2 regions of the Arthrobacter monumenti genome follow, and region 2 is predicted to be linked to the other one. Evidence: predicted binding sites of a transcription regulator. Region 2 holds the regulator's gene; the other holds the start of a gene.

Region 1 (14,652 bases), on a different contig from region 2:
GCTCAGCCGCCAATCCTGTGTCGCGAGCGCGATCGCCGCCGCGAGAATGACGATTACGGTTCCTGCCAACCGTTCTCCCGCGACCGAGCCGATGCTGCTGGACCACGATGACTTGTGCTCGGCCCGGTGCTGGACGGTTCGATGCGCATCGCCGGCCATCCCGCTGGGGAGTACAGAATTCAACAGCGTTGCGCCGTAGCACTGGCGCAACGCTTGACCGGTGGACAGCTCGATCCCATACCCGCGGCAGATAATCCGCCACCGTGCCCCCTGCGCCCAGGTTGCAACAAAGCCACACGATAGTGCCGCCAGCACGGTCCAGACGTTGACCGCTTGAATCCCGGCGGCAAAAGGGGCAACGCCAAAGGCATGAACGAGGTAAGCGATCAGACCCGCCAAGCACACGACTTGAAGGCCGCTGACCAGAAGCATCTTCCGCCCGGCGATCCGGCGGATCATCCGTGCAACCATACCCGCAGTGTACGCCGCGGCAGTCCCCTCGCGGCAGGTCCCGCTTCGGGCTACCCGGCTGGGCGGTTCCTGCCCTGTCCGGCGAGCAGATCCCCGGCAGCCGCTTGCAGCAGCGATACGTCCGTGGCCGCCGCAATCCGGCCGAAGCCCATGGCCCTGAACGACTCAAGGTGGTCCGGATTGGTGGTGAAGACGCCGCTCCCGATGCCATGCTCCCGGCAGACGCGGACAACCCGCTCAAGATGATGCCCGCCCGGTCCGGGATGGCGCTCGCCGTCTGGGATGCCTTCACCGTCTCCGACCAGCAGGCCATCGATGGTGGTGCCCAGGTCGATGGAGAGATCGAGCGGACCGACGAAGATGAAGCCGATCCCGGGTACTGCTGCAATTTCTTCGAGGTTGCGCAGCGCCCGGGCGGTTTCCACCATGACCCCGACCTGAACCGACGCGTTGGCTTGCTCGACTGATGGGAAGCCGCGGCCGCGGTGGACCTCGAACGGCCCCCGGCTGCGGTCCCCGGAGGGCGGGTACAGGCAGGCGCGCACGGCCCGTTCCGCTTCGGCTGCGGAATTGACCATCGGAACGATGACGCCCGCCGCCCCGGCATCGAGCGTACGGCCGATCAGGGCGGCGTCGTTGGCCGCCACCCGCACCAGGACCGGTGTCTCCAGCTGCCGTGTCATCGCCATTGCCTCGGTGACAGCGCCGTCGTCGTACTGGCCGTGCTGGGCATCCAAGCACACCCAGTCGAAGCCGGAGCGCAGCAGAAGTTCGACGACGGCGGAGCTGGCCAGCATCGACCACCCGCCCAGCAATGGAGTGTCGCTTTGGGTCATGGGGAATCGTCCAGTTCCTGTGCTGTTTCGGTGGCGCGCCGCCGCAGCTCGTGGCGGGCTTCGAGAGCGGCGAGGGCCTTTTCGGGGATGGCGATCAGTCCGTCAACCGCCTTCCGCAACTGCCGGTAGGCACCTTGTCTTTCCCCGGGCGAGCTCGCCTCATCAGCGGCCACGTTGAGCAATTGGCGGGCCGTCAGCAACCGCTGCTGTTCATCGGGTGTGAAATGTCCGCGCTTGACCCGCTTCGCTTCCGCTTCGGCAATCAGGAATGCCTCCTCGAATTCGCGCACCGCATGTCCGTACTCGCTGCCGGCGGCTTCCTCGTGATGGCCGGCTGCGGAACCGGGCCTCAGTCTGCCGGCAGCGCGCATCGCCTTGACCATAGCCACTGTATGCGGCTCGCGAAGGTCCGTCATCACGGGGTAGTCAATCAGCTTTTCCAGATCCAGTTCGTATTCCGACCAGCGGCGGAAAATCTCGTCGTGGAGGGCAAACGTTTCCTCCCAGGACCGCTGGATGCGGGCTTTGCGGTCGCGCCGCCAATTCAAGCCGAAGTGCAGTCCGTGGCCTTCCGGTTCGTCCTGGTCCACCCATTGCCCCGAAGCGAGAAAGCGCGGCGACTCTGGCTCCTTCACAGTGCCTGCCTCCCCTCCCACGGTAATGCTTCCAGTTTTCCCGGTCCGGCGGTGATGTCAAGCTGGACGGGATGCGGTACCGTCGGCGGAATTGATGCAGCCGACGGGTTGTTCGCATCGGTAGAGCCAACGCAGGAGAGGAACTTCATGGTTGAGAAGGTAGCCGATATCGCAGTAACCGGATCCACCGGCGCTCTGGGAGGCCGTGTGGCGCAGATCCTGTCCGACGCCGGACTGCAGCAGCGGTTGCCGGTGCGCGACATCAGCCGCGCTCCGCAACTGCCGGGTGCGGCCACAGTGCGTGCCACTTATTCGGACAGGGATTCGGCCGAAACGGCGCTGTCCGGCGTGAAAGTGTTGTTCATGGTCTCCGCCTCGGAAACCGCCGACCGCGTGACCCAGCACAGGACCTTCATCGACGCGGCGAAGGATGCCGGCGTCGAACATATTGTTTACACGTCCTTTCTTGGCGCCGCCACGGATGCGACGTTCACACTGGGCCGGGACCATTGGGCAACGGAGGAGCACATCCGTGGAAGCGGCCTTGGGTTCACCTTCCTGAGGAACAACTTCTACCAGGACATCATGCCTATGTTGGCCGGCGATGACGGCGTTATCCGCGGCCCAGGCAATCACGGCCGGGTGTCTGCTGTGGCGAGGGACGATATTGCCCTTGCCGCCGCCGTCGTACTTCAGGATCCGGGTCCGCATGCCGGCCGGACCTACAATCTCACTGGGCCGGAGGCCCTGACCTTCGCCGAGATCGCCGCAACCATCAGCGACGTGACCGGCAGGGATGTGGGTTATTACAACGAAACCGTGGAAGAGGCCTACGAATCCCGGAAGAAGTGGGACGCACCGGGCTGGCAGTACGATGCCTGGGTCAGTACGTATACGGCTGTCGCCAAGGGAGAGCTGGACGGAGTCAGCGGTGATCTCGAGGCACTTACCGGGCGGACCCCGTTGACTTTCCGGCAGTTCCTTGAGGGTGGGAAGTCCTGATCTCTGCGACAGGCGTCTGATCGATACGAGATGGTAAAGGCAGGACGTGGCCCCCGGTCCGATGGGCCGGGGGCCACGTGACGGTGAGCCAGCGTGCGGTTAGGTCCGGGCGTGGCCGCGGTTGGTGATGAATCCCCAAATACCGAGGACCACCAGTGCTCCGACCAGCGCGACGAGCCAGGTCTGGAGCGACCAGAATTCTTCGAGTCCGACCCCGAAGATTGCTGATCCGAGCCATCCTCCGAGGAGGGCCCCAAGTACGCCCAGCACCAAGGTGGCAATCCAGCCGCCGCCTTGCTTTCCAGGCAGGATGAGCTTGGCCAGCGCTCCCATAATGAGGCCAAGAATCAGGAACCCGATGATACCCATGTGTCCTACTCCTTAATGGATACTGCTACCTGAATTACCCTGACCGCGTCACGCTTTGGCGACGTGGTAGAGGTGGGAATCAAGTCGATTTCCCACGTGTACTAAGGATACTTCTTAATGCACGGTTTTATGGGGTCAATACGATTACAGTCTTTGCATGGAGTGGTTGTTTACGATTCTCGGAATTGTCGTGGCCGCGGTGGGGTTGAACGACGTTTTCCAGACCTTGCTGCATCCCAGTGGGCGCGGCGGACTGAGCCGGATGGTGGTCACGTCGGTGTGGTGGATTTCGAGGAGCCTGAAACGCAAGCCTGGACCGTTTACCGGTCCGCTGGCCGTGGTGTCGGTAATCGGGATCTGGGCTTTATTGCAAACCGTTGGGTGGGCGTTGATTTACTATCCGCATATTCCGCAAGGATTTTCTTATGCTCCGGGTCTTGATGAGTCCAGATACGCGGACATAGCCGAGGCGTTTTATGTTTCTTTGGTCACCCTTGGAACACTCGGCTACGGGGACGTTGTCGCCGTCGACAATTGGTTGCGGTTGGCGTCACCGCTGCAGGCCATTACCGGCTTTGCCCTGCTTACGGCAGCGGTGTCCTGGTTCATGCAGATTTATCCGGCGCTTGCCCGGCGCCGGGCCCTGGCTGTCCGGCTGAACCTGCTGCGAAGGGCCGACTACGCCAGCCAGTTGAGCGATGTGGATTCAGCGATCGGCAGCCAGTTGTTGGAGACCTTGGCTACGGATATCGTCCAAGTCCGTGTGGACCTGACGCAGAATGCTGAAACATATTACTTTCCCGAAGCGCAGGCGGAAACTTCGTTGCCTGCAATGATTTTCTTTGCGTCGGAATTGTGCGAAGAAGCGCGACTTTCACAACGGCCCGATATCCGCCTCGGAGGTCTGGTCATGTCCGAAGCATTGGACGATCTGGCCGAATATATGAGCGGCAAATTCATCGCAAAAGGCGACACTACCAAGGAGGTCTTTAAATCATTTGCTGCGGACCATGGATATACGTACGGATCGACGAGCTGAACTGCCATTTCGATAACGACAGTATGCTGACTGGTTCTGCTAGAGTGCGGAGCAGCAGCCGCGCCAAAATTGGTTTTCGGAGGTGACCGGAGAAATGCCGGGAAGTCAGAGGCTGGCATCATGAGCCAGGAAGGCAAGACTGCCCGTTTCGGCCATACCGAGCTTCCAGAGGAGCAGCAGGCGGCGCTGCGCAAAGCGATCAAATGGGAATGGATCACCATCTCCTTCCTTATCGTTGCGGTCGTCATCGTTTACCTTGTGCTGGGTAACTCGCAGGCTATGAAAGCGGCCTGGATCGAAGATCTGCTGTCGTTCCTGCCACCAATTGCTTTCCTCGTGGCATGCCGCATCATCCGGCGCGCTCCAACCGAGCAGCACCCTTATGGATTCCATCGCTCCGTCGGGATTGCCCATCTGGTTGCCGCCGTTGCCCTGCTGGTTATGGGTGGCTATCTGGTGGTCGACTCCGGTATCGCGCTGATCACCGCGGAGCATCCGACCATTGGCGGCATCACTCTGTTCGGGCAAACGTTCTGGCTGGGCTGGCTGATGATCGGTGCGATGGCGTTGACTGCTGCGCCGCCGGTGTATCTGGGCATGGTCAAGATGAAACTTGCCAAGAAGCTGCACGACAAGGTGCTGTACGCGGATGCGGATATGAACAAGGCGGACTGGATGACCGCCGTTGCGGCAGCAGTCGGCGTGGCAGGTATCGGCATTGGCTGGTGGTGGGCGGATTCCGTGGCTGCGCTGATCATCTCCGCGAGTATTTTGAACGACGGGATCCGGAACCTGCGGGGTGCCGTGGGAGGGCTGGTCGACACCCGGGCCCGGACCTACGACGACTCAGAACCGCACCCGCTCAGCGACCGTATCGATGCTTACCTTGGTGCCCTGGACTGGGTGGCGGAAGCTGAATCCCGAATTCGTGATGAAGGCCACGTGTTCCATGTCGAGTCGTTCGTGGTGCCCAACAAGGAACTGGCTCCGTCAATGAGACACCTCGAGCAAGCACGGAAAGCCTGCATTGAGATGGATTGGAAGGTCCAGGACATGGTGATCGTCCCGGTTGCGGAACTGCCTGAGGAATTTCTCCCAGGATTGACTGCCGCCTGGGGAGAGCGCTAGACAGAGTACGATTTGTGCGGGGCCTGTCGGCGACAGAAGCTGGACAGAGCCAAGGCGATGACGAAGGCGCAACGCCGTGCCACCAGCGCAGCTGGAATGAAATCAATGGCTGAAAGAAGCGAAGCGAGGAACTGTGCCCGAATTTTCCGCACGACTGGCCACTGCCGACGAGATCGCCGACTGGGATTCACACGTCACCTCGAATCCGAACGGCGGCAATGTACTCCAGTCGACGCCCTTCGCCGAGGTGAAGCAGTTGCAGGGATGGCGTCCGGTACATCTCGTATTCGAAGGTCCCTACACCAGCTACAACCTGGTGCTGGAAAAGGCCTTTCCGGGACTCGGAAGCCTCTGGTACATGATCAAGGGACCGGACGTCGCGGAACCGGCCGATGTGCCGGACATTACGGATGCGGCGGCGGCGCTGGTGAAGCGGCTCCGGCTCAACGTCTTCGCAGTCAAGGTGGAGCCCGACGTCGTCGCCACGGAAGAAATCCGCGCATTCTTTATCCGGTCCGGTCTGCTCAAAACCTTCAATATTCAACCCAATGATTCGACGGCGCTGCTGGACGTCAGCCCGGAACCGGAGGAGCTGCTGAAAAACCTGCACTCCCGCGGCCGGAACGCCGTCCGCCGTGCCATCCGTGAGGGTGTTGAAGTGCACAACATGGAACCGACGGAGGAAAACTTCCGGGCCATGTTCGGGCTGATGGGCCAGGCACAGCAGGGTCAGCTGACGGCAACGCTGCGGTCCTTCGAGTACTACCGGACCTTCTGGCGGAAGTTCGTTGACGCCGGCTTCGGCCGCATGCTGTTCGTTTACGAGGACGGTCAACCGTCGGTCGGTGCGTTCGTGATTAAGTACGGCTACAAGGGCACCTATAAAGACGGCGGTTCGACGCCGCGGCGCTCGCAGTACGGTGACTCCCACCTGCTGCAGTGGACGGCGATTAGCCAGCTCAAGGAACTGGGCGTGACGGAGTATGATTTCTGTGGAACGCCGCCGGCGGCCAGGCGCAAGGACAAGGACCACCCGCAGTACGGTCTGGGCTTGTTCAAGACCAGCTTCACCAAAACTGTCACCGATTTCGTAGGTTGCTATGACCGCGTGATTAGTCCCGTGAAGTACCGTGTTTGGAGCACTATCGGTGAGCGTGTTGCCCGCCAAGTGTATTGGCGGAAACATCACCAGCCATTCTATTAAAAATGACGGTATTGCCGGCCGGAACGTGACGTTGCCGGCGGTACCCAAGCAGCACTGAGGAGGGGTTCTTGGAGGATAAGACGCCCGGCCGCACACGGAAGGGCAAGCGGCCAGCTCCAGACAAGATGGCGCTTCCCCAGGAAACGAATCCTGCCACGGGTGGAACACGGCCGGTGCAGGCGGTCTCGCAGCCGCGGACGAATTATCCGGCCCGGCAGATGCTCCGCAAACTGGTGCAGGGCGAGTCGCCGCCGACGGCACCAATGAGTCTCGTGGACCGGTTGGTTGGCAGTCCATACGCCAACCCCACCATCCAGGTCGGCGGGGTTGACGCCAATGCCCGGAAGACCCTCGACTTTGCCCTGAACCTGGCCGAGTCCATGTTCCGCTACGGTGCCGGCGCGCTCGAAGTGGAGACCAGCATCATCGCCGTCACCGCGTCGCTGGGTCTGCGCAACGTTGAGGTGGACATCACCAACCAGTCAGTGGTGATCAACTACGCCCCGAAGGACCGCACCCCGATCACCGTGATGCGGGTGGTCCGCTCGTGGACCAATAACTATGCCGGCCTGTCGCTGGTGCATCAGTTGGTTACGGAGATTATCGACGGCGACATGACCCGCGGCGAGGCAGCCAACCGTCTGGGGGAGATCACCACCAGCCCGAAGCCGTTCGCAAAATGGATGGTGACTTTCGCCGTCGGAATCTTCGGGGCGGTGATTGTCGCCATTATCGGTGGCGGAATGACTGCCTCTGCTGTGGCCTTCGGCAGTACAATCCTCGTCAACATCCTCGCCCGGCAGCTGGGACGGTGGCGGGTGCCGGAGTTCTTCACCACCGCAGCCAGTTCCGCCGTTGTCACGTTTATCGCTCTGCTGTGCTGGTGGTTAACCATGCCGATCTCGCCAGGACTGGTGATCGCTGGCGGCATTCTATTGCTGCTGCCCTCCGGCCGGCTCGTCTCCGCCGTGCAGGATGCGATCAACGGGTATCCCGTCACCGCTGCAGGACGCCTGCTCTCGGCATTTTTGACCTTCGGAGCCGTGGTGTCGGGAATTGCCGTGGGCCTGGTCGGCGGTGTGATGATGGGCCTGCCGCGCCTCGACGTTACCGAGGCAACGCCGCCGCTCTACAATTTCTGGGTATTGACCCTGCTGGTGCTGATCGCCGGCGCGATGATTGCCGTTATCGAACAGAGCAAGGCCACCCTGCTGCTGCCCACTGGACTGGTGGCAGTCCTCGGGTACTTCGTCTATTCAGCCGCCTTGAACCTGGGCATCGGCGAGCGGTTGGCACCGGCGATGGCGGCGGTGGTGATTGGTTTTGCCGCCAGGATTGTCGCCTTGCGGCTGCGTTCCCCGCAGCTTGTGGTGGCTGTACCCGCGGTGCTCTACCTGCTGCCCGGACTGCTGATTTTCCGGTCCATGTACATCTTCACGATCGAGGAAACCGGAAGCCTGAACGGGCCGTTGGGAATTTTCAATGCACTGACGGTCATCCTTGCGATTGCCGGCGGCGTGGTCCTCGGCGACAACCTCGCCAACCCGGTCACCAAGGGTATGGGTGCCAATGAGCGGCGCCGCGGACGACGCCGGTAACTCAGTTCGGACGGCGGCGGTAGCTCAGTTCAGCGCAGGCGCCAGTCCACCGGCCCGGCTCCTTGCGCCTGCAGGAGTTCGTTGGCCCGGCTGAACGGCCGTGAGCCGAAGAAGCCGCGTGAAGCCGACAGCGGACTCGGATGGGCGGATTCGATCCGCGGCGTATCGCCGAGCAACGGAACGAGTTTTTGCGCATCCCGGCCCCAGAGGATGGCCACCAGCGGCTGATTGCGTCCCAGAACAGCCTGGATAGCAGCTTCGGTGATCGCTTCCCAACCCTTGCGGCGGTGTGATCCGGTCTCACCCGGACGGACGGTGAGCACCCGGTTCAGGAGCAGCACACCTTGATCACTCCACGCGCTAAGGTCGCCATGCGGGGCGGGTTCAATGCCTAGATCCGCATGCAGTTCCTTGTACATGTTGTTCAGGCTCCGCGGCAGCGGCCGGACATGCGGTTCGACCGAAAACGCCAGGCCGATGGAGTGTCCCGGCGTCGGATACGGATCCTGGCCGACGATCAGGACCTTGACGTTGGCGAGCGGACGTTGAAAGGCCCGGAGGACGTGTCCACCGGCCGGCAGGTACTGGTAACCCATTCTGAGCTCTTCCCGCAGGAACTCTCCCATCGCGTGGATATCCTGCTCGACCGGTGCCAATGCCTCGGCCCAGTCCGGTGCCATCACCTCTGAAAGGTCAGTGCCGTCGTCGTGCATATTTCCATCATTGCCGATGGCGGCGGGTACAGGCGAGTTGCGCCCGGCACCGCGGGCGGCGCGCCGGTACGAATGACACGGCTGTTATTTCCAACTACCATGGGGAGGTAATTCATGGCGGAAAACAATGATGGAGTGTGTCGTGGCAGCAGCTCAGGCATCCGGATCCCAACCGGCAGTATCCCCGGGGGCCGGCACGGCTAAGGCTTTTTCCATTGACACTGAATACAATCCGGACAGCGACTTAGGCGAGCGGGAGCAGCGGATGCTCGCCCTTGAACGGCAGTGGTGGAAGTACGCCGGGGCCAAGGAACAGGCCATCCGGGAGCTGTTCGACTTGTCAGCCACGCATTATTATCAGATCCTGAACGCGCTGATCGATACCGAGGCCGCACTGGCCCACGATCCCATGCTGGTCAAGAGATTGCGTAGACTACGTACGTCTCGTCAACGCGCACGTACTGCACGGCGGCTTGGAAACGAGGCGTAAGCCACCGCAGCAGCCAGCAATCACAAGGACATCAGCCGACTATGAGCAATTACCCTCGGGACGAGTTTGACCGGGTCCCGGAATCCTCATCGCGTCAGGGAGTTCACCGCGAACGGATGGAACAGCCGAAGGGCGGGGGACTGGCGATCGTCATCTCGGCAGGTGTGATCGCCCTCTTGATCGGCGCCGTGGCATACTTCGTCCTTCCCAACCTCAATCTTCCGGGCGGCTCCCAACCGGTTGCGACCCAGGGCGCGGCTTCGCAGGCTACCGACGAACCTGTGGAAGCGATCAACGACGACGAGAACAAGCAATCGTCCGGGCCCAGCGAGGAGCCCGAGGGCGGTGCGGCCCCGGCGGTGAGCGAAGCCCCCGCTGAGGAGACGGAAGAGCCGGCGGAGTCGGAAGCGCCTTCAGAGTCTGCCGAACCTTCGCCGGAGGCTGCGGCGGTCGACAAGACCACTGGCGTCGTCGTTCTGAATTCAACGACCGTGCCCGGTTTGGCCGGCAACGCCAGCAGCCGGCTGACCGCCTCCGGATGGCCGGTCACGTTCACGGGTAATTGGGCCGGCGCACCGCAGGCAAGTTCCGTGGTCTTTTACAACGGTCCCGATCAGTTGGCCAACGCGCAGGCAATTGCGGGTTCGCTGGGGATTGAGCAGCTTGTGGATACTGCCGATTTTCAGCAACCGCTGACCGTAGTGCTCGGACCCGGCTTTAGCTAAAGCCGCTGAATCGTTACGCCTCGATAACGTTCCGCGCGCCGCCGCCGTCGTTTCCGGGGACCGGCGAATAAAGTGATTGCATGCCCCGGTCAGTGAGACCGCCGCAACGGGGCATGACAGTCTGGAGAAGGTACGGCGCAGGGAACTGTGAAATGGTTCAACGCGGAAAAGGGGTACGGCTTCATCAGTGTCGATGAGGACGGTTCCGAAGTGTTTGTTCATTGGTCGGCTATCGAAATGGACGGGGATCGTGCCCTCAATGAAGGACAGCGCGTCCAGTTTGATATCGCCGAGGGCCATAAAGGCCCGCAGGCCGAAAGCGTAAGGCCGCTCTGAGCGGCCTGGTCACGCCATGGCAGCCGTAAAAACAGGCCGGAACAGGGTGGTCAACGCCTCCGCAACCGTGGCGATGGTGGCCGCGTTGGCGGTGGGTATGTCTGGATGCGGTCAGCCACAGCCGAATCTCAGAATCGCCGATACGCAGGCCAAAGGCAACGGTGTGCTGAAAATCGGGATGATCCTGGAAAGTACCGGAGAGCAGAAGTTCCTGAACGACTCCCAGCGGGCAGCGGTGCAGTTGGCCGTCAGGGAAATCAATGATGCAGGCGGGCTCAACGGCCAGCCGGTGAAACTGCTTCCTTCGCAGGGTGGCGAGGCCGCGGTTGTGGCCGCGCAGGACTTTATTGACGGCGGCGCCGACGTCGTCATCGGCCCCACTGATTCCTCGCATGCGCCTGCAGCAGCCGACATGTTGAGCGATGCCGGGACGGTACTGATTTCCCCTTCCAATGGTGCAGCGGCTTTGAGTGACTATTCCTCCGGGGGCTTCTACTTCCGCACTTATCCTTCCCATGTCCTGGAAGGCGCGGCGCTGGCCGATCAGCTATGGAAGACGGGAAAGCGGGACGTTATGGTCCTGCACGACGAATCGGCCTATAGCGCCACTGTCACCGAAGCCCTGAAGGAGGAACTCGCCGGCAAGGTAACATCGCCGGCCTTGGTTTCCACCGCCGGAGATCCCGGCCAGGCAGTCGCGAAGGCCGTGGACGCAAAGCCGGACGCCGTCGTCGTCATAGCCCGTGAAGCGCGGACCGTCCTGGAACAGCTGACCGCGTCCGGAATAGCACCTTCGACGTTGTTCCTGGGCAGCGCCGCCACCGGGAACTATCACGAGGAGCTGCCGGCCGGAGCGCTGAAGGGCAGTCACGGAATCCTCGCGGGAAGCATGCCGTCGACACCATTCCAACGACGAGTCCTCACGGTGAACCCGGACCTCGAACATCTGACCTTTGCGGCGGAGGCTTACGACGCGGTTATCCTGGCTGCGCTTGCTGCGGCCGATGCTGATGACGACGCCGGGGCGTCCATCGCTGCCCACCTCCTGGCGGTCTCGGGTAATCACGAGTACACGGATGGTTCTTCCGTTTCCTCCGGTCCGGCGGCAACGGAGTGTTCCGGCTTCGCGGAGTGTGTTGCCCTGCTGGCCGAGGGCAAACGGATCGACTATCGAGGACAATCCGGTCCCACCACCTTCGATGCGGACGGCGACATTACCCGGGCGAAGTTCCAGCTGTACGAGTACGGCGCGAACGGCCGGGCGGTAGCAACGAAGACGATAACGGCAACCACAGGGGAAACAGATCCGGAGGAATAGGAAGCCCCAGTTGCGCGGGCGGCGAACAAGGGCGCTGCAACGCCGCCACAGCTTGCACTCCGGGGGCCTGAGTGCTAATTTTTGGCTTAGCACTCTTACCGGTTGACTGCTAAGCAGCGCTGGGCTGGAGTGGAACAGTAAACCTCTGTGGTGAGGGCCGGCGCGAGGCGTAAAGAGATCGCCGCGTGTCAGTCCGTCCGTCGCGGGCATCGCAGCAGGTCTGTGCTCTTTATAGCTGACAGTGGAACTGTCCAGGAGGGACATCAGCCGTTATGGCCAAAATGATTGCATTTGACGAAGAGGCACGCCGTGGCCTCGAGCGGGGTCTGAACATCCTCGCTGACGCCGTCAAGGTCACCCTCGGTCCGCGTGGCCGCAACGTGGTCCTTGAGAAGAAGTGGGGCGCTCCGACGATCACCAACGATGGTGTTTCCATCGCCAAGGAGATCGAGCTGGACGACCCGTACGAAAAGATCGGCGCCGAGCTGGTCAAGGAAGTTGCCAAGAAGACCGACGATATCGCCGGTGATGGTACGACGACGGCCACCGTGCTGGCCCAGGCATTGGTCAAGGAAGGCCTGCGCAACGTCGCGGCCGGCGCTGACCCGCTGAGCCTCAAGCGCGGCATCGAGAAGGCCGTTGAAGCAGTGACCACGGAACTGCTGGCCTCCGCCAAGGAGATCGAGACCAAAGAGCAGATTGCTGCCACGGCTTCGATTTCCGCCGGCGACACCGCCATTGGTGACCTGATTGCCGAAGCCCTCGACAAGGTGGGCAAGGAAGGCGTCATCACCGTCGAGGAGTCCAACACCTTTGGTCTGGAGCTCGAGCTCACCGAGGGCATGCGCTTCGACAAGGGCTACATCTCCGGTTACTTCGTGACGGATGCCGACCGCCAGGAAACCGTACTGGAAGACCCGTACATCCTGATCGTCAACTCCAAGATCTCCAACGTCAAGGACATGGTTTCCGTCCTGGAGAAGGTCATGCAGTCCGGCAAGCCGCTGCTGATCGTCGCCGAGGACGTCGAGGGCGAAGCCCTGGCCACCCTGGTCGTGAACAAGATCCGCGGCACCTTCAAGTCCGTAGCCGTCAAGGCTCCCGGATTCGGTGACCGCCGCAAGGCTCAGCTGGCGGACATCGCCATCCTGACCGGTGGCCAGGTTATTGCCGAGGAAGTCGGCCTGAAACTGGACAATGCCGAGCTCAGCATGCTCGGACAGGCCCGCAAGGTCGTTGTCACCAAGGACGAGACGACCATCGTCGAGGGTGCAGGCGACGCCGACGAGATCGCCGGCCGTGTCAGCCAGATCCGCGCCGAGATCGAGAACTCGGACTCCGACTACGACCGCGAGAAGCTGCAGGAGCGCCTGGCCAAGCTGGCCGGCGGCGTTGCAGTTATCAAGGCCGGTGCAGCCACCGAGGTGGAGCTCAAGGAGCGCAAGCACCGCATCGAGGATGCCGTCCGCAACGCCAAGGCGGCTGTGGAAGAAGGCATTGTCCCCGGTGGTGGCGTGGCTCTGATCCAGGCTGGCGTGAAGGCATTCGCCAACCTGCAGCTTTCGGGCGACGAGGCAACCGGTGCGAACATCGTCAAGGTTGCTATTGATGCTCCGCTGAAGCAGATCGCATTCAACGCTGGCCTCGAGCCGGGCGTTGTGGCCGACAAGGTCCGCGGCCTGGACGTTGGCTTCGGACTCAACGCAGCAACCGGCCAGTACGAGGACCTGCTGGCCGCCGGTGTGGCCGACCCGGTCAAGGTGACCCGCTCTGCCCTGCAGAACGCGGCTTCCATCGCCGGTCTGTTCCTCACCACCGAGGCAGTTGTCGCCGATAAGCCTGAAAAGGGCGGCGGCGGAGCCCCGGGCGGCGACGACATGGGCGGCATGGGCGGTATGGGCGGCTTCTAGTCCCCACAAGCTCAGCTTTCGGTTTAGCCGAGCGCAACGAAGGGCGCGGCATCCACTGTGGATGCCGCGCCCGACGCGGTTAAGCCGGCGGTGTGGATAGTGCCGGCAGTGTTCGCCTAACGTCTTAACCAGCAGCGGGACCGCGGCTTTGAACAGCAGGAAGGAGTGATCTGTGGAGGACAAGTCCTCAAAGGGGAATGTCTCAGGCGCTGCTTCCGGCGGCGGCCAACGGCCGGACCCGTCCACCTTGCAGGGACAGCAGAGCGCCAAACCGCCTTCCATAACCCGCAGCCGGCCGTCTCCGGCACGGCTGGCCGGAGGAAAGGGCCGCGAGAGCGACGCCCGCCGCGTCCTGCGCCGGCTGGTGCGGGGTGAGACGCCGCGTCCGCCACAGAGCTTGGTCGACAGTCTTGGCGGCGGCCCCTATGCGCAGGCGAAGAGCCGTGCGGTTGCGGATACCGACTCGCGCGAGACGGTCGATCTGGCACTGCGCGTGGCAGAAGGCATGCTCCGGTTCGGAGCCGGTGCGTTGGAGGCTGAATCAAGTATTGTCGCTATCGCGGCCGCATATGGATTGCGCGAGATCGAGGTCGACATCACCAACCAGTCCGTGAAGGTGAACTACCCCGACACCAGTTCAGAGCCGGTCAGCATGATGCGGGTGGTCCGGTCCTGGTCACAGAACTATGCCGGCTTGGCCTACATCCACCAGTTGGTCAGGAAAATTGCGACCGGCGAATTGACCCGCCCGGCGGCCCTGCAGGAGTTGCAGGACATCATGACCCGGCCGAAGCCGTTTGCCAAATGGATGGTGATAGCGGCCAGTGCAACGGCGGCGTCGGCACTGACCGGCGTTCTCGGCGGTGGTCTGGTCGATT
Region 2 (14,652 bases):
ATGAACTCCGCGCCCTTGCCTTGGATTCGGACGCCGTCAGCCGCAGCCTGGACGGACGGGACATCCGCACCGTCATCGTGCGCGCGCCTAAACTGGTCAATATCGTCCCCAGCTAGAAGCAGTCCGGCTGCTTGGCTGCTTGGCTGCTCGGCTGCCATGGGAGGGTGCGTGGGAGGGTGCGTGCGCCGATGAGACAGGGAGCAGGTATGAAATGGCTCGATCTGCTCGCATCGCGGCGCCCGGAACAGGTTCAGGATAAACCGGACGACGACGGCGGCAACCCCCCGCCCGTGCCAGCGCAACGCATCGCTGTTGTCACGGATTCCGCGGCCGCGCTGCCGGTTCCCTGGCTCAATGCTGCGCTTGCCCGGGGCGCCTTCCATGTTGTGCCAATGCCCGTCATGATCGCGGCGGAGATCTTTGGCGAAGGCGTCGATGACCTTGACGAGGCCCTGTGCATGGCCCTCGCCGAGGGCAAATCTGTCCGCACATCACGACCTTCGCCCGGGCAGTTCAAGCGCGTCTACGAACTGCTCGCCGAAGCCGGTTTCTCCGGGATTGTCTCGGTGCACATTTCGGCTGGGCTGTCCGGAACCACGGACGCTGCGCGGTTGGGTGCCGGCTCCGTCCCGATTCAGGTCGAAGTGGTGGACACGCGAACCGTGGGGATGGCTCAGGGGTTCGCTGTGCAGGCGGCTTTGGCAGCGGCCGAGCATGGCAAAAGCCTCACGGACACTGCCGCGGCCGCAGTCGAGGCCGCCGCCAGCTCCGTTGTTTATTTCTATGTTCCGAGTCTGGAACAGCTCCGGCGGGGTGGCCGGATAGGTGCCGCCGCCTCCTGGTTGGGAACGATCCTGGCCGTCAAGCCCATCCTTGCTGTGCGCGATGGCGTGGTCGTCCCGCTGGAGAAGGTAAGGTCTGTGCCCCGTGCGGTTGCACGGCTCGAAGAACTGGCGCTGGATGAGTTTGAGCAGCGGGATCAGCGGCGCCGGCAGTGGGCCGTCCACCATTTCGGCAACCGCCAGCTGGCCCAGGAACTGTCAATGCGTCTGCGCCTGCGGAGTGGGGAAGGATCGATACCGCAGCTGACCGCCCTTCCCGCGGTTCTGGCGGCCCACGCCGGGCTGGGTGCCTTGGTGGTGGTGGTCTCCGGCGAGCGCCGCAGGCCAATTCCAGCGACTCCTCCTCCACAAGACGGATCCCAGGGGGCTAAACCCACATAGGGCGCCTGCGCCGTTGGCTCCGTCCACTGCCCGTCATAGCGTGAAGGCATGGGCAGGCATGACTGGGTGACACGGCGCAATTCCCGCTCCCGCTACGCCGTCACGCGGGATTCGTCTTCTCCTCCTGAACACGGATCAAATCCGGAACCGCACAACTCAGCCCGGGCCGCAGGACTTGACCTGGACGGCCCGCCAGACCGCCGTACACGCTGGAAAATCAGTACCGCCGCGGCATGTGTCGCGGCCGGCCTGACCCTCGGGTTGGTGTTCACGCTTTGGATCGGCGGCGCCTTTGGAGAGCCTGTCCGTAATGTCACCGAGGTCAAAACCGGACCCATGGCCACAGGATCCACCGGCTCCGCCCGGGAGACCGCTGGTTATCCCGGGCACACCGCCGGCAGCCAGGCGAAGGGTGCGGCGGGTTCCCCGGTCCCTTCGGCGGCGGAGTTCGCTCCGGCTGGAATCCAGGCGCCCGCGACAGCCAAGCCTCCACCAAGACCTGTGCGGATCGTGGTCCATGTCGCCGGAGCAGTTAAGGAGCCCGGAATCGTCAGTCTTAATAAGGGCAGCCGCATCCATGAAGCCATATCGGCTGCCGGAGGCGCCGCGGCGAACGCACAGTTGAGCGCGGTTAACCTTGCGGCGCAGATTCAGGACGGCCAACAACTGTATGTGCCCACCAGCGCAGACGTGTCTGCCGGCCCTGCGCCTGCACCTGCTGGGTCGGGACCAGCAGAAGGGGCGCAACCGGGCACAGCCGGAAGTGCGGCCGGTGCCGGGGAGGATCCGCCCACCGTCAACATCAATACCGCCGGCGCCGAGCTACTCGCCACGCTCCCGGGCGTAGGACCGGTGCTGTCGGGACGGATTGTGGAATGGCGTGAAGAACATGGGTCTTTCGCCACCGTTGACGAGTTGGATGCGGTGTCAGGAATAGGAGAGAAGATGCTGGCGACCCTCCGGGAGCTCGTGACACTGTAGATGAGCCCAACATCGAGGTGGCAACGCTTCGTCGACGCGGCCACGTCGGCACAGCAGCCGACAACATCTCAAGCCGAGGAGGGCGGCCCGGGTTCAGGAAAGGTTGAACACCAGGGCCTCAGGCAGAGCGCGCGCCGGCAGGACCCTCCTGCCAAGGCCGTTGCTGCCCTCGCCACGATAACGGCGAGCGGAATCCGCCGGGTGACCGCCATCGAAAAGGACGATGACGGTCACCGGACCGAGCGCACGTGGGACCTGAGACTCGTTCCGGCGGCTCTGATGGCGTGGGCGGGCGCCATCGTCTTCATTCGGGTCAGCCCTGGCTGGGGATACTGTGCCGGATCCGCCGCACTCCTAACTGCAGCTGTTGCCTTGGTGCTGGGAGGACGCCGGCGGGGTGCCACCGCTGTTGTCACGTTGGCCGTTCCGCTTCTCTGTCTGGCCCTTGTCTCCTTCTCAGCCGCAGAAACGTCGGCCGAACGAACGGCTGGACCGATTGACGGGGCCATCCACGACGGCTCGACAATCACAGCCGAACTCCTCATCACCGCCGACCCGGCCGTGAGCGACTCACCGGCTAAATTCAGCGGGGCTGTCCAATACCTGATCGAGGCAACGATTGTGGAGGCAACTGTTGATGGCAACGAATTTTCAGCAGCCACACCCGTCCTGGTCATAGCCGGCGAACGATGGTCGGCGGTACAAACGGGCCAGCGGGTGGGCGGTGCTGGTGCGCTCGCAGGCGCAACCGCCGGGGACGAAGTGGAGGCGCTCTTCTTTTCGGAAACGTCCCCAACCCTCATTGAACCGGCAAGCCATTGGGATAATCGCACCACCGGCATCAGACGCACGTTCAAGGACCATGCAGCAACGCTGAGTTCCGATGCCGCGCAGCTTCTGCCCGGTATGGTGCTGGGGGACCGCAGCAGTCTGGGCGCCGACCTTGATAAAGCGATGAAACGCACCGGCCTGACACACCTGACAGCAGTCAGCGGCGCCAACTGCGCCATAATTCTCGGCGTTGTTTTCCTCTGCGGCTATGCCGTACGCCTGCCGCGCTGGTTGGCAGCCACCGTGGCCTCATTTGCGTTGCTCGCGTTTGTGACACTCGTTCGTCCCGATCCCAGCGTGCTGCGGGCAGCGGTGATGGGAACGATCGGCATCGTCGCGGTCATGAACGGACGCGGCAGGCGTTCACCTTCCCTGCTTTGCATCGCCGTCGTTCTGCTGCTGTCCCACGACCCATGGCTAAGCGGCAGCTACGCCTTCATTCTCTCGGTTCTGGCCACCACAGGGCTCATCGTCTTTGGGGGCAGATGTGCACGATGGCTCGCCAGGTGGATGCCGTTGTGGGCGGCGCAGGCGGTAGCTGTCCCGGTCGCGGCCCAAGTCTTCTGCGCCCCGGTAATTGTGTTGCTGCAGCCGCAATTGGTTACCTATTCTGTGCTCGCCAACGTACTGGTGGCACCGGCGATACCTGTCATCACCATCGTCGGGATGCTGGCGGTGCTGGCCTTATTCCTGTGTCCGCCGCTCGTCCCGTTGCTGATGGCTATCGCCGGCACCGGCGCCGAGTGGGTTGGATCGACCGCCCGCTTTTTCAGCTCTGCTCCGGCGGCGGCCATACCCTGGCCGGGCGGTGCCACCGGAGTGGTCCTGATGGCTGCGTTGTCCACCGCTTCGTTGGCTGCGCTCTGGGTCTTGTCCAGTCCGGCACGGTTGCGCCAGACCGCAAGCATACTCGTCCGCCTGCCGCCGGGAGAGCCTGCTTCAGGGCTGAACCGGTGCGCCACCGCGTTGGTTCTCGGTGTCCTCTTCGGGGTGGGTCCCGGCCTACTGATCAGCGGATCCGGTGCGGTGCCCGGAGAATCCGAATGGTCGGTGGTGGCCTGCGATGTGGGCCAGGGCGATGGACTCGTCATCCGCACCGGCTCACATTCGGCGGTCGTCGTCGACACCGGTCCCGACCCGGAGCTGATGGATCAATGCCTGCAGGACCTGGAGATTTCGACGGTGGATGTCCTGGTCATCACGCACATGCATGCCGACCACAACGGGGGCATGCAGGGCGTCCTCGCTGGACGTGAGGTGAAGCTGGCCCTGATTTCGACCACAGATCCCGAACTGCCTTCTGGCGTTGTATCCGCGCTCGAGGAACACAATGTAGAGATTGTCCATGCCCAACGGGGACAGCAGGGCAACGATGGTCCGGTCCACTGGCAGGTGCTCTGGCCGGCCGCCAACCATCCTGTCAGCACCAAGAACAATTCCAGCATCGTCATCGCCGCCCGGGTCAAGCAAGCTGAAGGATCGGCGCTGTCAGTTCTCCTGACCGGTGATCTTGAAGAGGACGGGATGCAACGCCTGCTGCGTTTGGCCCGCGCCCCACGGGTGCTGATGTTGGGCGGTGGCTTCCTCCAACGAGGCGTCGATGTCCTCAAAGTCGCCCACCATGGGGCGGACAACGGCGGAACAGCCGTGATCTTGGAACTCCAGCCGGCCATGGCACTCATTTCCGTTGGAGCTGACAATGACTATGGGCATCCAGCCCCGGATATCATCTCCGCTCTGAAACAGGTGGGTGCGCACATCGGCAGAACGGATGAGGACGGAAGGATCTACATTGGCAAACAGTCGGACATCCTGCGTATGTGGTCTGAAAGGTAGGCTGGAGAAGTGAGAAACCGACGAACAAAGAGGCGCCATTGAGCCCGGGAGCAAAGACAGCACGCAAGACCGCTGGAACGAAATCCTCTGCCCGGACAGTTGATTGGCGGGAGGTCGAACCTGCACCGGTTGTATTGGTAGCAGGACCTGAGGAGTATATTGCGACGCGGGCGTTGGACCGCATCCGCTCGCGGCTCCGTGAGCACGAACCGGCACTGGAACGCACCCGTTTGGACGCATCCGACTATGCCGCTGGCCAGCTCGAAATGGCGGCCAATCCATCGCTGTTCGGTGAGGCGAAACTCATCGAGGTCTCCGCCGTGGCATCCATGAACGATGAATTCCTTACCGACGCCTTGGCATACGCAGCCCAGCCGGCCGAAGGCACCGTCGTCGTCCTGCATCACAGCGGGGGAGCGCGGGGGAAGAAACTGCTGGATGCTCTCAAATCCAATGGAGCGCCAGTCGTTGAATGTCAACCGCTGAAGAAGGACGCGGAGAAGATCGACTTCGTAACCCGCGAGTTCCGCGATGCACGCCGCCGCATTGAGCCTGCGGCGGCACAGGCACTCGTTGCCGCCGTCGGAGCGAACCTGTCCGAGCTGGCGGCGGCCTGTTCCCAGTTGCTCTCCGACGTCGATGGACAACTGACAGCCGACGTCGTCGAACGCTATTACGGTGGCCGGGTTGAGGCGACTGCATTCAAGGTCGCGGATGCAGCCTTGGCCGGACGGGGCGGGCAGGCCTTGTCCGCCCTGAGGCACGCCCTGGCCACCGGTGTGGATCCCGTACCACTCGTCGCCGCGCTGGCCATGAAATTGAGGACAGTGGCCAAAGTTGCCGGCTCAAGGGGGCCCTCGGCCCAACTTGCACGTGAATTTGGGATGGCGCCGTGGCAGGTTGACCAAGCCAGAAGAGACAGCGGCGGATGGACTCCGGGCGCGCTCATCCAGGCGATCAAAGTCGTCGCAGAGGCAGATGCCCAGGTGAAGGGGGCTGCACGCGACCCTGTCTACGCTTTGGAACGCGCCGTTACCATCATTTCCACGTCGGTCAGCCGGCGCTAGCTGCTGGAGGGCGGGGCCGATGGCTGGAGTCGCCGGCCTCGATATGCAATCAATCAGGGTTGGTTTAAATGGCTGTGGCCGGCACCTTTGGTGCCGGCCACAGCCATTGCTCAATGATTTGAGCGGCAAAACCTTTAGAGGCTGCCAACCTTCTTCGCAAGAGCTGACTTGCGGTTAGCGGCGTTGTTCTTGTGAATAACGCCCTTGGTGGCGGCCTGGTCCAGCTTGCGGCTGGCAGCGGCCTGGGCGCTGCTGGCGGCCTCCTTGTCGGAGGACTGGATCGCAGTCTTGACTGCACGGATTGCCGTACGCAGTTCGGCCTTCACCGAGTTGTTGCGCTGGCGGGCCTTCTCGTTAGTGAGAACGCGCTTCTTCTGGGACTTAATATTGGCCACGTATAAACTCTCTTTGTAATGCGGACTTCGGTCAGTGAGGGCATTCAAACTGGACATCGACTGAGTGGCGTGGGGATACCATGGCGACCAGCTTGCCGTGCCCGACGACCTGCGCGGACACACAGCTATACAGCTTATCAGAGTCCATGGATGTGTGCTCACACCCGGTCTGAATGATCATGCACCTCGATCCCTATGACCACGGCACGGTCAAGACGTGGGAGACTGGAGACCGGTCTATTTTCCCTCAAACGTAAGGACACTGCGTGACTCCCTTGGCCCGCACTGCTCCGGTGCCCGCCGCAACCGATCCGGCGATCCTGCGAAACTTCTCGATCATCGCTCATATCGACCACGGGAAGTCGACGCTGGCCGACCGCATGCTGCAATTGACCGGCGTCGTCGGTGACCGCGGCATGCGGGCACAGTACCTGGACCGCATGGATATTGAGCGCGAACGCGGCATCACGATCAAGTCGCAAGCCGTCAGGATGCCATGGGAGCTGGATGGGACCAGCTACGCACTGAACATGATCGACACTCCCGGACACGTCGACTTCACATATGAGGTGTCACGCTCCCTCGCCGCCTGCGAAGGCGCGGTCCTGCTGGTGGATGCTGCCCAGGGGATCGAAGCTCAGACACTGGCCAATCTCTATCTGGCGATGGAGAACGATCTTGCCATCATTCCGGTGCTCAATAAGATCGACCTTCCGGCGGCGCAGCCGGATAAGTATGCAGAAGAGCTGGCGCACCTCATCGGCGGAGAACCGGATGACGTACTGCGCGTCTCCGGTAAGACTGGCGACGGTGTGGCAGTGCTGCTGGACAAGATCGTGGCCGAGATACCCGCTCCAGTTGGCGACGCCGACGCTCCTGCCCGCGCGATGATCTTCGACTCCGTTTACGACACGTACCGCGGTGTGGTGACCTACGTACGTGTGATTGACGGCAAGCTGCATCCGCGCGAACGGATCCAGATGATGTCGACAAGAGCGAGCCACGAGCTGCTGGAAATCGGCGTCAGCGCACCGGAACCTGTGCCTTCCAACGGCCTTGGTGTCGGAGAAGTCGGTTACCTGATCACGGGTGTGAAGGACGTGCGCCAATCCAAGGTCGGCGACACGGTGACGAACCTGGCCAAGCCTGCGGCAAAGTCGCTCAGCGGTTACCAGGAGCCAAAACCCATGGTCTTCTCGGGTCTGTACCCGTTGGACGGCGCAGACTACCCTGTCCTGCGCGATGCGCTGGACAAGCTCAAGCTCAACGATGCGGCACTCGTCTATGAGCCCGAAACATCGGTCGCCCTCGGCTTCGGTTTCCGGGTCGGATTCCTGGGACTCCTGCACTTGGAAATCATCCGCGAGCGTCTTGAGCGGGAATCCAATATTGCGTTGATTTCAACGGCGCCGAACGTCGTCTACCAGGTCACGCTTGAGGATAAGCAACAAATCATCGTCACGAATCCGAGCGAGTTTCCGGCCGGCAAAATCATGGAAGTGCGGGAACCGATGGTATCGGCCACCATTCTTGCGCCCAATGAATTCGTTGGCTCCATCATGGAGCTATGCCAGGCACGCCGCGGGCAGATGAACGGCATGGACTACCTCTCGGAGGAACGTGTTGAACTGCAGTACCGGCTTCCGCTGGCCGAAATTGTCTTCGATTTCTTCGATTTCTTGAAATCAAAGACGCGTGGCTACGCATCGCTCGATTGGAAGGCCGACGGCGAACAGGCCGCCGATCTCGTCAAGGTGGACATCCTTCTCCAGGGCGAACAGGTCGATGCGTTCAGCGCGATCACGCACAAAGACAAGGCGTATGCCTACGGAACACAGATGACCGCCAAACTGCGGGAACTGATTCCCCGACAGCAGTTCGAGGTTCCGATCCAGGCCGCCATTGGCTCACGGATCATCGCCCGCGAGAATATCCGTGCAATCCGCAAAGACGTCCTGGCCAAGTGCTACGGCGGCGACATCTCGCGTAAGCGCAAGCTGTTGGAAAAGCAGAAGGAAGGCAAGAAGCGGATGAAGATGGTGGGACGGGTCGAGGTTCCGCAGGAAGCGTTTATCGCCGCCCTATCCTCGGACGACTCCAAGGACAAAGCCAAGAAGTGACCCAGCCGTTGCCCGACCGTACAGAACACCAGTAGACCGATGCCAAGCGTTTTACCAGAGGGTGACCCCGCCCCGTCCGATGGGCTGTTGCCGGCCCAGGTTCTGGAGGGAGCCGACAGCAGGAATTTCGGTCTGTATATCCACATTCCGTTTTGCGCCGTCCGCTGCGGATATTGCGACTTCAATACTTATACGGCTAAGGAATTAGGCTCCGGCGCCTCACAGGACGAGTACGCCGGCACTGCCATGGCGGAATTGGATCTTGCCGCGCGTGTCCTTGAGGAATCCGGACTTCCACGCCGGCCGCTCCAGACCGTCTTCTTCGGCGGCGGTACTCCCACATTGTTGCCCGCGGCGGACCTGACAGCACTGCTCATTCATGCGGCAAAGCTGTGGCCGCTGGCAGACGGCGCCGAGGTCACCACCGAGGCCAATCCGGACTCGGTAACTCCCGGATCACTGCAGCAACTTGCCAACGCTGGATTCACCCGGGTCTCGTTCGGTATGCAGTCAGCCGTTCCGCATGTGTTGAAGGTTCTTGACCGTACCCATAAGCCGAGCCGGGTTCCCGAAGCCGTCGGTTGGGCGCGTCAGGCCGGCCTGGCAGTCAGCATCGATCTGATCTATGGCACGCCGGGCGAATCGATGGATGATTGGGAGCAGTCATTGGATACTGCCCTTGGCTATCAACCCGACCACATCTCGGCATACTCGCTCATCATTGAGGAAGGCACAAAACTCGCCGCCCAGATGCGCCGCGGGGAGGTCCCTGCCATTGATGAGGACGACCATGCTGAGAAATATCTGCTTGCCGAGCGGAAGCTCAGTTCAGCAGGAATGCATTGGTACGAAGTCAGCAACTGGAGCCGGGAACCGGGTCAGGCATGCCGCCACAATCTTGCCTACTGGCGGGGCGATGACTGGTGGGGAATCGGCCCTGGGGCCCATTCACATGTCGGTGGAGTCCGGTGGTGGAACATGAAGCATCCTGTTCCGTACGCCAACCGCCTCGCCGCCGGACAGTCGCCGGCCGCTGGACGCGAAACCCTGGATTCATCCACCCGCCGGGTGGAGCGGGTGATGTTGCAGACCAGATTGAGCGAAGGTCTGCCCATGTCGGAGTTGAGCGCCGAAGGACGCGGTGAAGTCGCTGGGCTGATCGCCGAAGAATTGATCGAACCGGCGGCGGCTTTCCGCGGCCGGATAATACTGACTCTGCACGGACGGTTGCTGGCCGACGCTGTCGTACGCCGCCTGCTGCCCGACTGATTCAGCCGCCTGAGACTACTTGATCAGCCGCAGGTTGAGGGCATAACGATGAGGTTCGCCCTTGTTTACATGGATTCCGGCCTTGACGGCGAAGACCGTCAAGGCCAGCCAAATCAGAGCCGCAACGACGGCGAAAATGGAACCAAGACCGTCGATCAGGGCCAACAAGTTTGCCAGCACCGCCAAAATAGTTGGCGGTAACGTGAAGTTGAGTGCCTCTTTGGACTCCTGGGCTGTGAACGGTCCGCGGTCACGCATCACCAGGTAGATAACCAGCGAGGGGAGGAACCCGAGAATCCCTCCGAAGTGGGACATGGTCGCCCACTGCCGGTCTTCGGATGCCGTCAAAGGCTGGGCGTCCGCCGACATACCCTGATACGGAGCGTAGGGTGGCCGGCTCTGGTTGCCTTCCGGCGAACCGCCCCGTGCGGGATTTGCCACTTTTCAGACCTCAAGGTTGATAGGGACCGCCAATTTGCGGCGGACATCTTCACTGTCGAATAGCTGCAAGCGCACAGCACTCAAGCTCTATTGTGCGCCAAGGCGGACAAGCTATCAAACTTCAGACCGGCTCACCTGCGGTCAGGAAGTCGATAACTTCCTCGACCCGGCCCAACAACGACGGCTCCAGATCCGCGTAATTATGTACCGACCCAAGAATCCGCTGCCAACCGCGGGCGACCGCTACATGATCCCCATGCGGCCAGCCCAGGCCCTTCAGGATCCCTGTCTTCCAGTCCTGGCCGCGAGGCACGTCCGGCCACTGGGCAAACCCAAGTGTCCGCGGCTTCACCGCCTGCCACACATCGACGTAGGGATGTCCCACGATCAGAACATTGGCTCGCGCACCCGGCAAGGACATCGCCTTCGCCGCGATCGATGACTCCTTGCTGCCGTTGACCAGATGGTCAACCAGTATGCCCAACCGCCGCTGCGGGCCGGGCGCAAAGTCCTTCACTGCCGCCGAAAGGTCGTCAATACCGTGCAATGGTTCGACGACGATGCCCTCGATCCGCAGGTCGTCGCCCCAGACCTTTTCCACGAGTTCGGCGTCGTGTTTACCCTCCACCCAGATCCGGCTGGCCTTGGCTGTGCGTGCCCGCTGGCCCTCGACCCTCACGGACCCGGAGGCAGTTCGGGCCGCCGGCGCCGGCGCGGTCTTTGCCTTCGGTACCACCTTGACCGGCCTGCCGTCGAGCATAAAGCCGTACCCGAGCCGGAAGGAACGCGTTTTACCCCTGCGGTCCTCCAGGGTCAGGACGTGGAGGCCGCCCGACTTTTCCACCCGGACGATTGCGCCTACCCAGCCTGACTGTGCGTCTTCCAGCACTAGTCCATTTTCCGCTGCAATCTCCGGCAAGGACTGACGGCCGGCGGGGGAGGCCAGGTCCTGAGGTCCCCATTCATAGCTGTACATATCATCGACCTTCTTCGCCGGAACCGGATTCTGTGGGGTGCGCCCGGACCGAATTACTTGCCGCAATAACCCACAGCGGCCTGGTGAATAAGCCGAGCGCGTACCCATGCTAGCAATGGGTATGAACGTATTAGACTTAGCACTTGGGTATGTTGAGTGCTAAGCAATGTCAGAGGAGGTGAAACGTGAGTGAACCGCGCCGGCTCGAAGTGCTGCGGGCGATAGTCGAAGACTACGTGCACTCACGTGAACCCGTCGGCTCTAAAGCCCTTGTGGAACGTCACCAGCTGGGTGTTTCCTCCGCGACGATCCGTAATGACATGGCCGCCCTGGAGGAAGAGGGCCTCATCGCCGCCCCGCACACCAGTGCAGGGCGAATTCCCACCGACAAGGGCTACCGGATGTTCGTCGACCGGATTTCGGCTGTAAAGCCGCTGTCCTCGGCAGAGCGGCGTGCCATTCATACATTCCTGGATCAGGCGGACGACCTTGACGACGTGCTGGACCGGACGGTGCGGCTGCTGTCCCAGCTCACGAATCAGGTCGCAGTAGTGCAGTATCCACAGCTTGGCAGCGCTGCTGTCCGGCACATAGAGTTGGTCCTGCTTGCACCTCGTCAGGTCCTGGCAGTGCTGATCGCGACCACCGGTAAAGTCGAACAGCGTGTGGTGTCTTTGCCGGCCGATGCAGGCGAAGAGACCCTGCTGCGGTTACGCGGCATTTTCCTGTCCGCAACAAAGGGGAGACTGCTCGTCGCGTTGCCCCAGCTGCTTACCGCAGCAGTGGCCACGTGCGCCCCGGCGGAGCGCGCGGTCGCAGCTGTTCTGGGCAATTCGCTGGAACAACTGGCGGGGATCAACCGCGAGGATAGAATGGTATTGGCGGGAACAGCCAATCTTGCCCGTTCCACCGGAGATTTCCCGCTTTCCATCGGCCCCGTCCTCGAGGCCCTGGAGGAGCAGGTGGTGATGATGCGGCTGTTGACCGAAATGGAACAGGACGCCAGAGGTGTATCCGTCCGCATCGGGCACGAAAACCGGTACGGCGGTCTCACCGAGGCCTCGGTTGTGGCCACTGGTTATGGGCCGGATGAACTGGCCAAAATTGGTGTCCTCGGACCTACCCGGATGGATTATCCAACCACGATGGCGGCTGTCCGTGCTGTTGCCCGTTATCTGTCCAGGATTCTGGCCGGCTGACCACGAAGAACTTTCCACGGCAATGCCTGCGCGGCCCGCACAGGCAAGTGTCCAGTAATACAGGAAGAGACCAAAGAAGTTGAGTAACCACTACGAAGTACTGGGCCTGTCCCAGGATGCCAGCGCCGAGGAGATCAAGAAGGCCTACCGCAAGCTGGCGCGTAAGCTCCACCCCGATGTTAATTCGGGGCCGGAGGCGGCTGATCAGTTCAAGGTTGTCACCCATGCCTACGAGGTGCTTTCGGACCCCCAGAAGCGCCGTGTTTATGACACCACCGGTAACGAAAACGGTACGGACAACGGCTTCGGCAGCGGCTACTCCGGCCAAGGATTCGCCTTCCAGGACATCTTCGAGACGTTCTTCGGCGGCGCCGGCGGAGGCGGTGGGCCGGCATCGCGTATGCGCCGCGGCCAGGACGCGCTGATTACCGTACGGATTGACCTCAAGGACGCCGTCTTCGGCGTCAACAAGAAGATCGAGGTGGACACCGCCGTCGTCTGCCCTACCTGTGACGGCAGTTGCAGCCGCCCCGGCACCTCCCCGCGCACCTGCGATATTTGCGGCGGCAGCGGACAGGTCCAGCGCGCGGTCCGCTCCATCCTCGGCCAGGTCATGACAACGGCACCATGTGGATCGTGCCAGGGCTTCGGAACCATCATCACCGACCCGTGCCACGAATGTGCCGGTGAAGGCCGTGTCCGCAACCGCCGTACCTTGACAGTGAAGGTTCCCGCGGGCGTTGCCACCGGAACCAGGATCCAACTGGGCAGGCAGGGCGAGGCCGGCGTGGCCGGAGGACCCAGCGGCGATCTCTACGTTGAAATCAAGGTCAACAGCGAGCAGAACTTCGTCCGTGAGGGTGATGATCTGCATGCGACCATGAGCGTGCCAATGACGGCCGCCGCCCTGGGTACCGACGTCACCCTGGACACCTTCGACGGCGAACGCGAATTGAGCATCAAGCCCGGCACCCAGGCCGGCGAAGTCATCACGCTGAAGGGACTCGGCGTCACCCACCTGCGCGGCTATGGCAGGGGAGACCTCAAGGTCCATATTCATGTGGAAACCCCCACCAAGGTCGACGGCGAACAGGAAGAGCTGTTGCGCCAGCTGGCCGCCGCCCGGAATGAGCAGTACAGCGATGGAAAGCTCGTATCCAGCGGAAGCGGTGTCTTCGCGAAACTCCGGGACCGGCTCGGTAACCTCTAAGGGTGACCAACCCCGTATTTTTCGCTTCACCATCTGAACTGGCGCAGCTGGAGGCCGGTGACACCTACCAGCTCGCCGGCCCCGAGGGGCACCACGCCCGCACGGTCAAGCGGCTGGCACCGGGGGAACCGGTGGACATCGTCGACGGCGCCGGCCGGCGGGTCAGCGGAGAAGTCGCCGACGGCGGGGGAGAAGCGCTGCCAGTAAGAATTCTGTCAGTGCTCGATGAACCTCTGCCTTCGCCTTCACTGGTGCTGGTCCAGGCCCTTGCCAAGGGCGGACGCGACGAGCTGGCCATTGAAGCGGCCACCGAGTTGGGAATCGACGCCGTCGTACCGTGGCAGGCTGACCGTTCCATTGTGCGGTGGAAAGACACGAAAGCGGCCAAGGGCCGGGACAAATGGCAGGCGACCGTCCAGGCCGCGTCCAAGCAGGCGCGCCGTGCACGCGTACCGGAGGTGCATCCGCATGTAACCGGCGCCGGACTCGTCGCATTTACCGCCCTGGCCGACTTGGCACTCATACTGCATGAAGAAGCAACCGCTACGATGGCGTCACTGTCGGCCGATTCGGCTGCGTCGCCGGTGCTGCAGGCGGCCGCAGGCCGGAGCGGGCACCCGCAGGAGACGTCCGGATTAGGAGATGTGCCAAAGATCCTGCTCATTGTGGGTCCCGAAGGCGGCATCAGCAATCAGGAAATCGGGACATTGACCGATGCGGGTGCCATCCCTGTCCGGCTTGGAACGCATGTATTGCGATCCTCGACAGCCGGCCCCGCAGCCGTTTCTGTGCTCAGCCATCTGCTGGGCCGCTGGGACTAGTTCCGTCACGCGCCCGGTCCAAACCGGGCTATTCGACCCTGAATTGCTTGGAGTCGACAAAATCGCGTTCGCCACCGGGTTCGCCCTGGAAGACTGACAATTCGTATGCTCCCCTCGGCAGCGTCACGGAGAACTTGAAGGTACCGGAGTTCATTCCTTCACCATCAAGGGCCACGGAACCGGACGGGTATTCCGCTAATTCCGGTTCTTCCGCGCCGGTCCCGACTTCCCTGATCTCCCAGCCAAGAGTGCCGTTCCGGGAGACACCGCGGCCGCTGACAAC

Evidence for each region. The regulator HrcA, encoded in region 2, represses chaperone genes, less so after heat shock. The targets are predictions, from matches to a motif close to TTNGCACTCGNNNNNNNCGAGTGCNAA.
Region 1: the regulator HrcA is predicted to act here: its motif matches at 11,951-11,977, upstream of groL (chaperonin GroEL).

Annotation. Positions count from the first base shown of each region.
Region 1 is NZ_JBTNCY010000010.1:58,656-73,307, reverse strand. Features, by position in the region: gene ACX80B_RS15415 (lysylphosphatidylglycerol synthase transmembrane domain-containing protein) at 1-471, opposite strand, end outside; gene ACX80B_RS15410 (HpcH/HpaI aldolase family protein) at 522-1,307, opposite strand; gene ACX80B_RS15405 (hypothetical protein) at 1,304-1,942, opposite strand; gene ACX80B_RS15400 (SDR family oxidoreductase) at 2,090-2,944, shown strand; gene ACX80B_RS15395 (GlsB/YeaQ/YmgE family stress response membrane protein) at 3,044-3,313, opposite strand; gene ACX80B_RS15390 (potassium channel family protein) at 3,471-4,352, shown strand; gene ACX80B_RS15385 (cation diffusion facilitator family transporter) at 4,473-5,480, shown strand; gene ACX80B_RS15380 (lipid II:glycine glycyltransferase FemX) at 5,614-6,684, shown strand; gene ACX80B_RS15375 (threonine/serine exporter family protein) at 6,810-8,282, shown strand; gene ACX80B_RS15370 (uracil-DNA glycosylase) at 8,312-8,995, opposite strand; gene ACX80B_RS15365 (DUF3263 domain-containing protein) at 9,210-9,485, shown strand; gene ACX80B_RS15360 (LytR C-terminal domain-containing protein) at 9,527-10,210, shown strand; gene ACX80B_RS15355 (cold-shock protein) at 10,358-10,546, shown strand; gene ACX80B_RS15350 (ABC transporter substrate-binding protein) at 10,563-11,864, shown strand; gene groL (chaperonin GroEL) at 12,137-13,774, shown strand; gene ACX80B_RS15340 (threonine/serine exporter family protein) at 13,947-14,652, shown strand, end outside.
Region 2 is NZ_JBTNCY010000009.1:71,958-86,609, reverse strand. Features, by position in the region: gene leuS (leucine--tRNA ligase) at 1-116, shown strand, start outside; gene ACX80B_RS14655 (DegV family protein) at 207-1,223, shown strand; gene ACX80B_RS14650 (helix-hairpin-helix domain-containing protein) at 1,272-2,204, shown strand; gene ACX80B_RS14645 (ComEC/Rec2 family competence protein) at 2,205-4,871, shown strand; gene holA (DNA polymerase III subunit delta) at 4,910-5,938, shown strand; gene rpsT (30S ribosomal protein S20) at 6,073-6,333, opposite strand; gene lepA (translation elongation factor 4) at 6,600-8,453, shown strand; gene hemW (radical SAM family heme chaperone HemW) at 8,493-9,722, shown strand; gene ACX80B_RS14620 (DUF4870 domain-containing protein) at 9,738-10,091, opposite strand; gene ACX80B_RS14615 (DUF3097 domain-containing protein) at 10,285-11,139, opposite strand; gene hrcA (heat-inducible transcriptional repressor HrcA) at 11,325-12,338, shown strand; gene dnaJ (molecular chaperone DnaJ) at 12,418-13,548, shown strand; gene ACX80B_RS14600 (16S rRNA (uracil(1498)-N(3))-methyltransferase) at 13,551-14,369, shown strand; gene ACX80B_RS14595 (GerMN domain-containing protein) at 14,398-14,652, opposite strand, start outside.